Regions from separate parts of the Pseudoalteromonas sp. McH1-42 genome, predicted to be linked through region 1. Evidence: riboswitches for the same ligand, from Rfam matches in the RefSeq annotation. Region 1 holds a riboswitch; the other holds the start of a gene.
What was found. A riboswitch is a leader RNA that binds a small molecule or an ion and turns the genes downstream of it on or off. The one in region 1 is predicted to bind cobalamin.
Positions count from the first base shown of each region.

Region 2: it holds a riboswitch for cobalamin, as region 1 does, so the genes downstream of both, MHN31_RS09600 (ABC transporter ATP-binding protein) here and MHN31_RS10140 (TonB-dependent receptor) in region 1, are expected to answer to the same signal.

Region 1 covers NZ_JAKRFU010000010.1:72,211-76,629, reverse strand. The annotation lists gene MHN31_RS10155 (2-dehydropantoate 2-reductase) at 1-208, opposite strand, end outside; gene MHN31_RS10150 (VanZ family protein) at 201-554, opposite strand; gene MHN31_RS10145 (YajQ family cyclic di-GMP-binding protein) at 724-1,206, shown strand; cobalamin riboswitch at 1,308-1,495, shown strand; gene MHN31_RS10140 (TonB-dependent receptor) at 1,533-3,404, shown strand; gene msrA (peptide-methionine (S)-S-oxide reductase MsrA) at 3,463-3,996, opposite strand; gene MHN31_RS10130 (efflux RND transporter permease subunit) at 3,996-4,419, opposite strand, start outside.
Region 2 covers NZ_JAKRFU010000009.1:131,825-136,243, reverse strand. The annotation lists gene MHN31_RS09615 (adenosylcobinamide-GDP ribazoletransferase) at 1-43, opposite strand, end outside; gene cobT (nicotinate-nucleotide--dimethylbenzimidazole phosphoribosyltransferase) at 36-1,103, opposite strand; gene MHN31_RS09605 (iron ABC transporter permease) at 1,120-2,112, opposite strand; gene MHN31_RS09600 (ABC transporter ATP-binding protein) at 2,109-2,906, opposite strand; cobalamin riboswitch at 2,988-3,107, opposite strand; gene MHN31_RS09595 (histidine phosphatase family protein) at 3,137-3,736, opposite strand; gene nqrM ((Na+)-NQR maturation NqrM) at 3,815-4,027, opposite strand; gene MHN31_RS09585 (FAD:protein FMN transferase) at 4,137-4,419, opposite strand, start outside.

The DNA.
Region 1 (4,419 bases):
TAATACATAGTGAAACAGGCTGTTGTTGTTGCGCCAGGGCTTGCCAGGTCACGCACTTTACGGCCAGCTGTTTGCGCTGTAGATGCGTTTGGAAAAATACCGCCTCAGTAGGTGTTCGGGTGATCAGGGTAACCTGATGGGTGTTTGCCAGTTTTTCGGCAAGTAACAAGCCTATCGCTCCTTTGCCGACTATAAACAACTCAGACATATGATTTGCCTGTTTTGCGGCAGTAGATCCAATAGACGGCAAAGTAGCTGATGGCGCCCGCAAGATCGGCCATAAAGTCTCCCCAGGAAGCTTGACGATAGGGGAGTGAGTCCTGCATCCACTCAATGCCAGCACCGTAAAGCGTTAGCAGTACCAGATGAAACCAGATCTTAAAGCGAAATGCATGGTGAGAGAAAAACGCCAGTATGAAAAATACCCCAAAGTGGGCGACTTTGTCGGCGTGTTCAAATCTAACAATTTGATTGGTCTGGATCTCTTTGGCAAACAAAAAAGTGCAAACGGCTAAAGAGAGTAATAACAGGCATTGATAAAGTCGACGCGCCACAAATACTTCCAAATCATTAGGGGTGAAAAATCCAGTATATCATTGAAATCTGAAAATGGGATGAAGCTACGCAATTCCGTTCCGAATTATAAAACGCGTGTTCAGAGGGTGGTCGCGCCGTGGCCTTTGGGTTGCTATAATCCGGAAAAACATTATCCAGGAGCTAGATATGCCTTCTTTTGACATTGTGTCTGAAATTGATATGACTGAGGCGAGAAACACTGTTGATAACGCCGATCGTGAACTGAGCACGCGTTTTGATTTTCGTGGTGTAGAAGCCTCATTTGAGCTGAACGATGAAGTGATCACGCTGAAAAGTGAGTCAGAACAACAAGTGATGCAATTATTCGATATGTTGGTAGGGAAAGCGGCAAAGCGTGGCTTGGACGTGGCTAGTTTTGAGCTTAAAAATGTCGAAAAGTCGGGTAAGTACGTGTCACGTAAAGTGATGCTGAAGCAAGGTATCGACAAAGATATGGCAAAGAAAGTGGTTAAGGCCATCAAAGACTCGAAGATCAAAGTGCAAGCTTCAATTCAGGGCGAAACAGTGCGCGTGACTGGTAAAAAGCGTGATGATTTGCAAGAAACCATGCAATTGATCCGCGGCGCAGAGCTTGGTCAGCCTTTCCAGTTTAAAAACTTTCGGGATTAATCACGTAAGTTGAACCTTTCTTGTGTTTGGCATGCTAAAGATCAATAAATATTTTTTAGCATGCTAGACGTCCGTTGCTTTTTATTCCCAGATCTTCGACAATAGCGCCAATTTTTCAGGGTGTCAGATCAGGAGCCTGGAGCCTCTTAAAGATCTGAATAATCGGGAAGCTGGTGCATGCCACAGGAACAGGCATTAGTCCGGCGCTGCCCCCGCAACGGTGAGCTTATCGCAACTAAGAGGTTGTGGTAAGTAAGTCCGGAAACCGGCCCTGAAGCATACTCAATAGTTGTAATTCACGCGGTGGGCGTGGATCAGGGGAACCCATGTTTAAAAAATCTACTTTAACCACAGCCATGCTGGCTGTGCTGCCTTTCTCAGTGTTGTCTGCGCAAGACATTGAACATATCACGATTACAGCGAACAAATTTGAACAAGCCAGTGTGGACACATTGACCTCTGTAGCGGTTGTTGAGCGTGCTGAAATTGAGCGTGCTAATGTGCGTGATGTACCTACTTTGCTTAACAATTTAGCTGGTATTGATGTGGTGCGCAGTGGCGGTTATGGCCAGAAGGCCAGCGTCTTTGTACGTGGTGCCGCGACTAAATATACCTTAGTGTTGGTGGACGGTGTACGGATCAGTGATGCCAATTCGGGCGACGTGTCTTTTACGAATATTCCGGTAAACAGCATTGAGCGCATTGAAGTACTTAAGGGCGCACGCGCGGCCATTTATGGCTCTGACGCGGTTGCCGGGGTGATTAACATCATTACCCGTGAACAGAAAGGTCATCAACTGGCACTGACTTCGGGCAGTCGCAACTATGGCGGTGCTCAGTTGGCTGGCCAATTTGAGGCAGATAAGCTGACAGTGAATTATCACTTTGGTTATGAGAGCACAGATGGTTATGACGTGACAGCCAAAGATCCCGCAGCACCGCGAACTAAAGAGCATGACAGTGATGCCTATGACAACACCAATATGGGCATTAAACTGGGCTACGACCTGGCGCAGTACGGCCAACTTGCGCTCTATGCACAACACAGTGAGGGAGAAGCGGATTACGACTCATCATTTGGCAATGACGCGTACAAGTTTGATAATTACACCACTAAGCTGGCGTGGCAGAAGCAATCGGATGTCTTGATCCAGGAAGCCTCTATCAGTCTGGCCCAGGAAGAAAATACCCAGTTCCTGTCGGTTGTACCAGATGGCACCCCCCCCCCACCCAATGACGTTTACAGCACCAAGCGGGATGAAATTGAGTATCGCGCTCGCTACAAACTGACACCAGCTGTTCAGCTAATGGGCGGTGTGAGTCGCCTCAATGAGGACCTGTCTTCTTCCAGCGCACAATTCTCGATTGCTGAGCGTGATAATACCGCTGTGTTTGCTGCTGCTTTTTACGATGACAAGCGCTGGTTGCTGAATGCTGTCGTGCGCAGTGATGACTATGAACATCACGGACGTGCGAACACGTATACGGCTGATGTTGGCTTCAGAGCATCCGACATCGTTACCTTTAGGGTCAATCATGGCACCGCATTTCGTGCCCCCAGTCTGACCAATGCGTTTGTCAAAGACAGCCCCTGGTATCTGCCTAATATCGACATTAAGCCGGAAGAAGGTACCTACAATGAGTTAGGGGTGACGGTGGATACGGCCTCGGTGCGCTATGATGTGGCCATCTTCGATAACCGCATTGATAACCTGATCAGCAATGAGTTTGACGCGCAAACAAACAAGTATATTCCTGCTAATGTGGGCCGTGCGCACATGAAAGGGATTGAGTTAAGTGCACAGTTTTCGGCGCTGGGCCTGGAGCATGCAGCCAATCTGACTTTGCTGGATGCCAGAGACAAAGAAAAGCGTGAAGACTTGCCTCGTCGCCCGGGCAAAGCATTTAACTATGTTCTGTCTAAGCAGTGGGATAAACTGGATGTGAGACTGGCGATGCAATACCGTGATAAACGTCCGTCGATCAGCTACTTTGATACCGATCTGCCGTCTTACACTGTCTTTAATCTCAGTGCCAATTACCAGTTGCTTGAACCCGTTGCATTGACAATGAGACTGGAAAACCTGACTGATAAGGAATACTTCACCTCTGTTGCCAGCAAAACGGCCGACGGTACCTTGTTACCTTATGAACCGCCGGGCAGACAGATCTATGTGGGTACCCGGATCACCTTCTAATATATAGGGGGCATAAAAAAGGAGGCTTAGCCTCCTTTTTTGATCTGAAGCGCTGAACTCATGAGTTGAGATGCTCAGCAAACTTCTCCGCGAATGCGGCTAGTTTGGGCGCTATCATCACACTACAGTAACCCTGGTTAGGGTTATTGGTGTAGTAGTCCTGATGATACTGTTCAGCCGGGTAAAAATGCGTATGGGCCGTCACTTCGGTCACTATCGGTGCATTCAGGGTGGGGGTTAACTGTTCGATATGGTGCTGAGTTAACGCCCGTTGCTCTTCTGAGTGATAAAACACCACGCTGCGATACTGAGTGCCAATGTCATTGCCCTGACGATTCAGTTGGGTTGGATCATGGAGCGCAAAGAACATGGCTAATAAAGCTGAGAAATCGATCTGCTGAGGATCAAAGCTGATCTGTACCACTTCGGCATGACCGCTTTGACCGGTGCAGATCTGCTCGTAGCTGGGGTCGTCCGTGTGGCCGCCAGCATAACCTGAGGCCACGTGCGTGACGCCTTTGACTCTGCGAAAGGCGGCATCGATACACCAAAAACAACCTCCACCAAAGGTGGCAATACACTGATTCATCATTAAATCTCCCGTTCCTGTTGTGTATGAGGGTGGGCATCATGTTGTTCAAGCAACTTGTCGCTGGTGGCCTGTGGTGACTGAGTGCGGCGTGCGAGCATGCTGTATGCACAAGGGATCACAAACAGTGTTAAAATGGTTGCAACACTGACCCCGGCAAACACCACCACCCCGATCACCATACGGCTTTCAGAGCCCGGACCCGACGCCAGCACCAGTGGGATGGCGCTCATTACCGTTGTCAGTGAGGTCATAATAATGGGCCTGAGTCGCTGTACAGCAGCATCTATAATGGCCTGTTCGAATGCAACCCCTTTGTCTCTGAGCTGGTTGGCGAACTCTACGATCAGGATACCATTTTTAGCACTGAGGCCAATCAGCATGACAATCCCTATCTGGCTGTAAATATTCAGCGAGCTGTCGGTG
Region 2 (4,419 bases), on a different contig from region 1:
TCAGAAAGATCACCGCCAGCTTGAATTGCCTTAGCTCACTCATGGGTGTCTACCACCTGAGTGACAGCCGCCGACTCAAAGCTGGCCATCTGATAGTAAAATGCCAGCGCACTTTGGCACAGGGGCAATGCCATCGCCGCACCGGATCCCTCACCCAGGCGCATGTTCAGATCCAACAATGGCTCGGCATTTAGCTCATTCAGCATGCGCCGGTGTCCCTGCTCACCTGAGCAATGGGCAAACACCATATAATCCTGACTGGCAGGTTCAATGCGACACGCCAGCATAGCCGCGGCTGTTGCAATAAAGCCGTCAACCAGAATGACCTTTTGTGCACGGGCAATTTCCAGCATAGCACCAACCATTTGACAGATCTCAAACCCGCCCAGGCGACGCAACACCTCTCGTGGATCATGAAGGGCGTCACCATGTAACAGCAGAGCCTGATCAATCAGTTGTTGTTTTTTCTCCACCACTTCTGCACTAACGCCGGTGCCACGCCCAACCGTTTCAGCGCCAGTCAACCCACTCAGAGCCGAGAAAATGGCCGCAGCGGCCGTGGTGTTGCCGATCCCCATTTCGCCCAGCGCAAATGCGTTTGACCCCGAGTCCAGTGCCGCCTGTACAGCTTCCTGACCGTACAATAAGCCTTGATCAAGCTGTGCTTTGCTCAGAGCGGGCTCAATATGTAATGGCCGGGTAATCTGGCCAAGGCGCTGTGATACAACACCCAACTCCGGAGCTGGCGGTATCAAAATACCACAGTCAATCACACTCAGTTGCCAGCCAAGCTGAGTACACAAGACATTAATGGCTGCGCCACCCGTGGCAAAATTGGCTACCATCTGACCGGTCACCTCGCTGGGTGCAATGGAAACACCTTCGGCAGCAATGCCATGATCGCCGGCAAATATCAACATCTGCGGCCGCACGATGGCGGGTTTTTCGGCTTCAAGTTGGGCGCGACTCATGCCCTGACTCAAAATGCTCACTAGCTGATGTGCCAATGTCTCAAGCTTACCCAGCGCGCCCTGAGGTTTGGTCTTCATATCTATGGTGTGCTGAATATAAGCGTCATGCTGGCGATTGAGTGGTGGGATCATAAAGTCTCCTGTTAGGTCAGATGCTGGCAGCGCGCTTTTTGGCGATTAGCAGCGATAAGAAAAACACACTGCCGATGGCGGAGGTGATCACCCCAATCGGAAGCTCCTGATTGTCTATCAGGGTACGGGCCAGCACATCAACCCACAGCATCATGAGCCCACCTGATAAAGCGGTTGCCAACATACCCAGTGTACGAACCTGCGAAATAAAAAAGCGCACAATATGGGGGATCATCAAGCCAACAAACCCAACTCCACCGCAGGCAGCGACAATCACGGCGGTCAGCATAGATGCCAGGAGCAACATGCCCAGTCGTAGCTTGTGTACATTCACACCTAAGGTTACTGCGCTCTCATCACCAACTAACAACGCATTCAGGCTTCGGCGCATCAGTAACATCACTGTACAGCCTATCGACACGACCAGAGCGGGTAACCACAGCCATTGCCAGTCTGCACGGCTGAAACTGCCCAGACTCCAGAATATAATGGCACTTATGGCCTGCGGGTCGCTCCAATAGAGCAGTAAGCTGGTAAAGGCAGAAAATAAAAAGGTCAGCGCGACACCTGACAACAACATGTTCTCGACCAGTGCTGTGCCTTTGTGAAACGCAATGAGCAACAACAGGCTCATGGCCACTGCGCTGCCAGCAAACGCCGCACCGGATAAGGCCAGTGCGCTTTGTACACCAAATAATGCAACCAACAACACCACACCAAATGACGCCCCGGAGGAAATGCCAAATAAATACGGATCGGCGAGCGGGTTGCGGGTCACGGTTTGCAAAATAAGCCCGGCAATGGCCAGCCCGGCCCCCGCAAAAAAAGCCAGCAAGGTACGTGGTAATCGCAGTTCAACCACAATCTTTTGATTCAGCACACTGTTGTCATAACTGCTTAAAGCCTGCCAGACCTCACTCCAGCTAAGTGACACCGCCCCGACAGACAGTGCAGTGAGCATGCTGGCCAAACAGGCACAGAGCAACCCGGGTATAAGCAAGGCCTTCATTGTTGATACCCATAGTGATAACGAATGTGTGGCACACCCGACGCATTGCGATCTGGCCCGGGGACTGTCTCAACGTCAGCACAGACGCCAAAAACATCACTCAGTAAGCCCGGCGTTATCACCTCTAACGGGGTTCCCTGAGCAAGCAAGTGACCTTGCTCCAGTACCAGCAACTCATCGCTGAGTGCCGCTGCAAGATTGAGATCATGAAATGAAGCAATCACGGTCACCCCCATGGCCTTAGCCAGCTCCATGATCTGGATCTGATACTTCACATCCAGATGACTGGTGGGCTCATCCATGATCAGCAGTTCAGGCTGCTGTACCATGGCTCTGGCGATCATCGCCCGTTGCTTTTCGCCGCCCGACAGAGCATCAAATTGCTGTTGTGCTTTGTGGCTCAGGCCGACCCGCTCAAGGGCTTCCAGGATCAGTTGCTTATCCCTTGTATTAACAGCTGAAAACAGCGTTTTATGCGGCGTCACGCCCATGGCAACTACCTCGAACAGCGCCAGGTTGAACTGGCTGGGGATCTCCTGCAATACCACCGCCACCTGGCGCGCATAGGCACGGCGAGGATAATCGGATAAAGGTTTGCCGGCATAGCGTATCTCCCCCTCGCTGGGATGCCAGTAGCGATAAAGGCAACGTAATAAACTGGACTTTCCTGCCCCATTCGGCCCAATCAGACCAATAAACTGGCCACGTTGAATGGCAAAATTAAGTGCTGTCAGAATAGGTTTGTCACCCAATGTCAGATTCAGGTTATGCACGGAGATTTGTGGTGAAGTCATACCGCCTCAAATGCAGGCAGCAGCGCAGAGCCAGCCATTCGCGTTGTCACGACTGACGTTCTGAACTGACTTAAGTGCGCCCGCTTAAGTGTAGGTATTGGCCTTGGTATCTGGCTTCAGACTCTCAGTCTATTACAGTTGCGGGGACAGCTGAGGATTTACACCTCATTCCCAATGACTGCCAATACAATACGATGCTAAATTTAGGCCTTATTATGAAGTCCAGACGTCTAAAACACAACTTTCGGCCAGGCTTGACCGGTCTCATCAAAGAAGACCGAGACTTTAACCATTTTGGCGTATCCGATCTCTGCACGAGACAAGTGACCATCAAACTCAACAGGTAAGCCCAGCCAGATGGCCAGTAATTGCTTAATAACGCCCGCATGAGTGACAATCGCCACAGGCTCACATGAGGGGCTTGCGGTGAACTGCTGCCACCAATCATATAAACGTAGATGGAATGCCGACATGGACTCCCCATTTGGCGGGGTGTGCTGCCAGGGGCTTTGCCAAAAGTCGCCGATGCCAGGTGCGCGTGCTGACTGCCAGAGCACGTCGTAGCGTTCACCATCCCAGTCACCAAATTGCATTTCACTGAGTCGAGGCTCTATCTGCAGTGGCAAACCGGTGGTTTCACAAAACGTACGAGCGACCGCCTGGCATCGCTGCAATGGAGAGGCAATCACCTGTGCAATCCCATCACACGCCTCGAGTTGGGCATGCACTTGTTCATTGCCCGACGCGCTTGCAGACATATCAGTACTTCCGAGCAAACGGCCGGTTTCCCGGGGTTCGCCGTGGCGAATAAAATACAGGGTTCGTTGCATTAAGCTAGGGCACTGTTATTCGGGGTCCGAAACGTAAAAACGCAAGCCAGGGCTTGCGTTTTCGATGATGTCAGTGGATTAGAGAATTTGATTTTCTTTCCACATTTGCTCTTTTGCGAGACGCTTCTTACGTTTGTCGCACGGGTCATCACAATCACAGATCTTGTCGATACCCATAGAGCCCAGACCGCCACAACTGCTGGCCATTGATTTCTTTTGTACTATGACCCCGACTGCCATCGCAACGGCGATCAATAACAACAACCCAAAGGTAAGTAAAAATAGTGACATTTCAGGCCTCTTTTGCATATCCATCCGCTATCGCGGACTGGTGACGGTTAATTGTGCTCATTATATAACTAAACGCACCTAAGTTAAAACGTTCGCGATGCAGATCTCATTATAAATAAGGTATGAACGCACTGCTGGGGTAAACCTCCAGGCCTTCATCACTTTTGCTGATCAAATAGACTGGCAGGTTATGTAACTCCGCGTATGCTCTCGCCCGTTCAGTCCCCATCACAGTTAGGGCCGTAGCGAGGCCATCGGCGGTCATCGCAGATGGGTGCAATACAGTTACAGACACCAGGTCGTGTTTAACAGGCTTACCCGTGCCCGGGTCAATCAGATGGGTGAAGGTCTCGCCATCCATTTCATAGAAAATACGATAGTCGCCTGAAGTT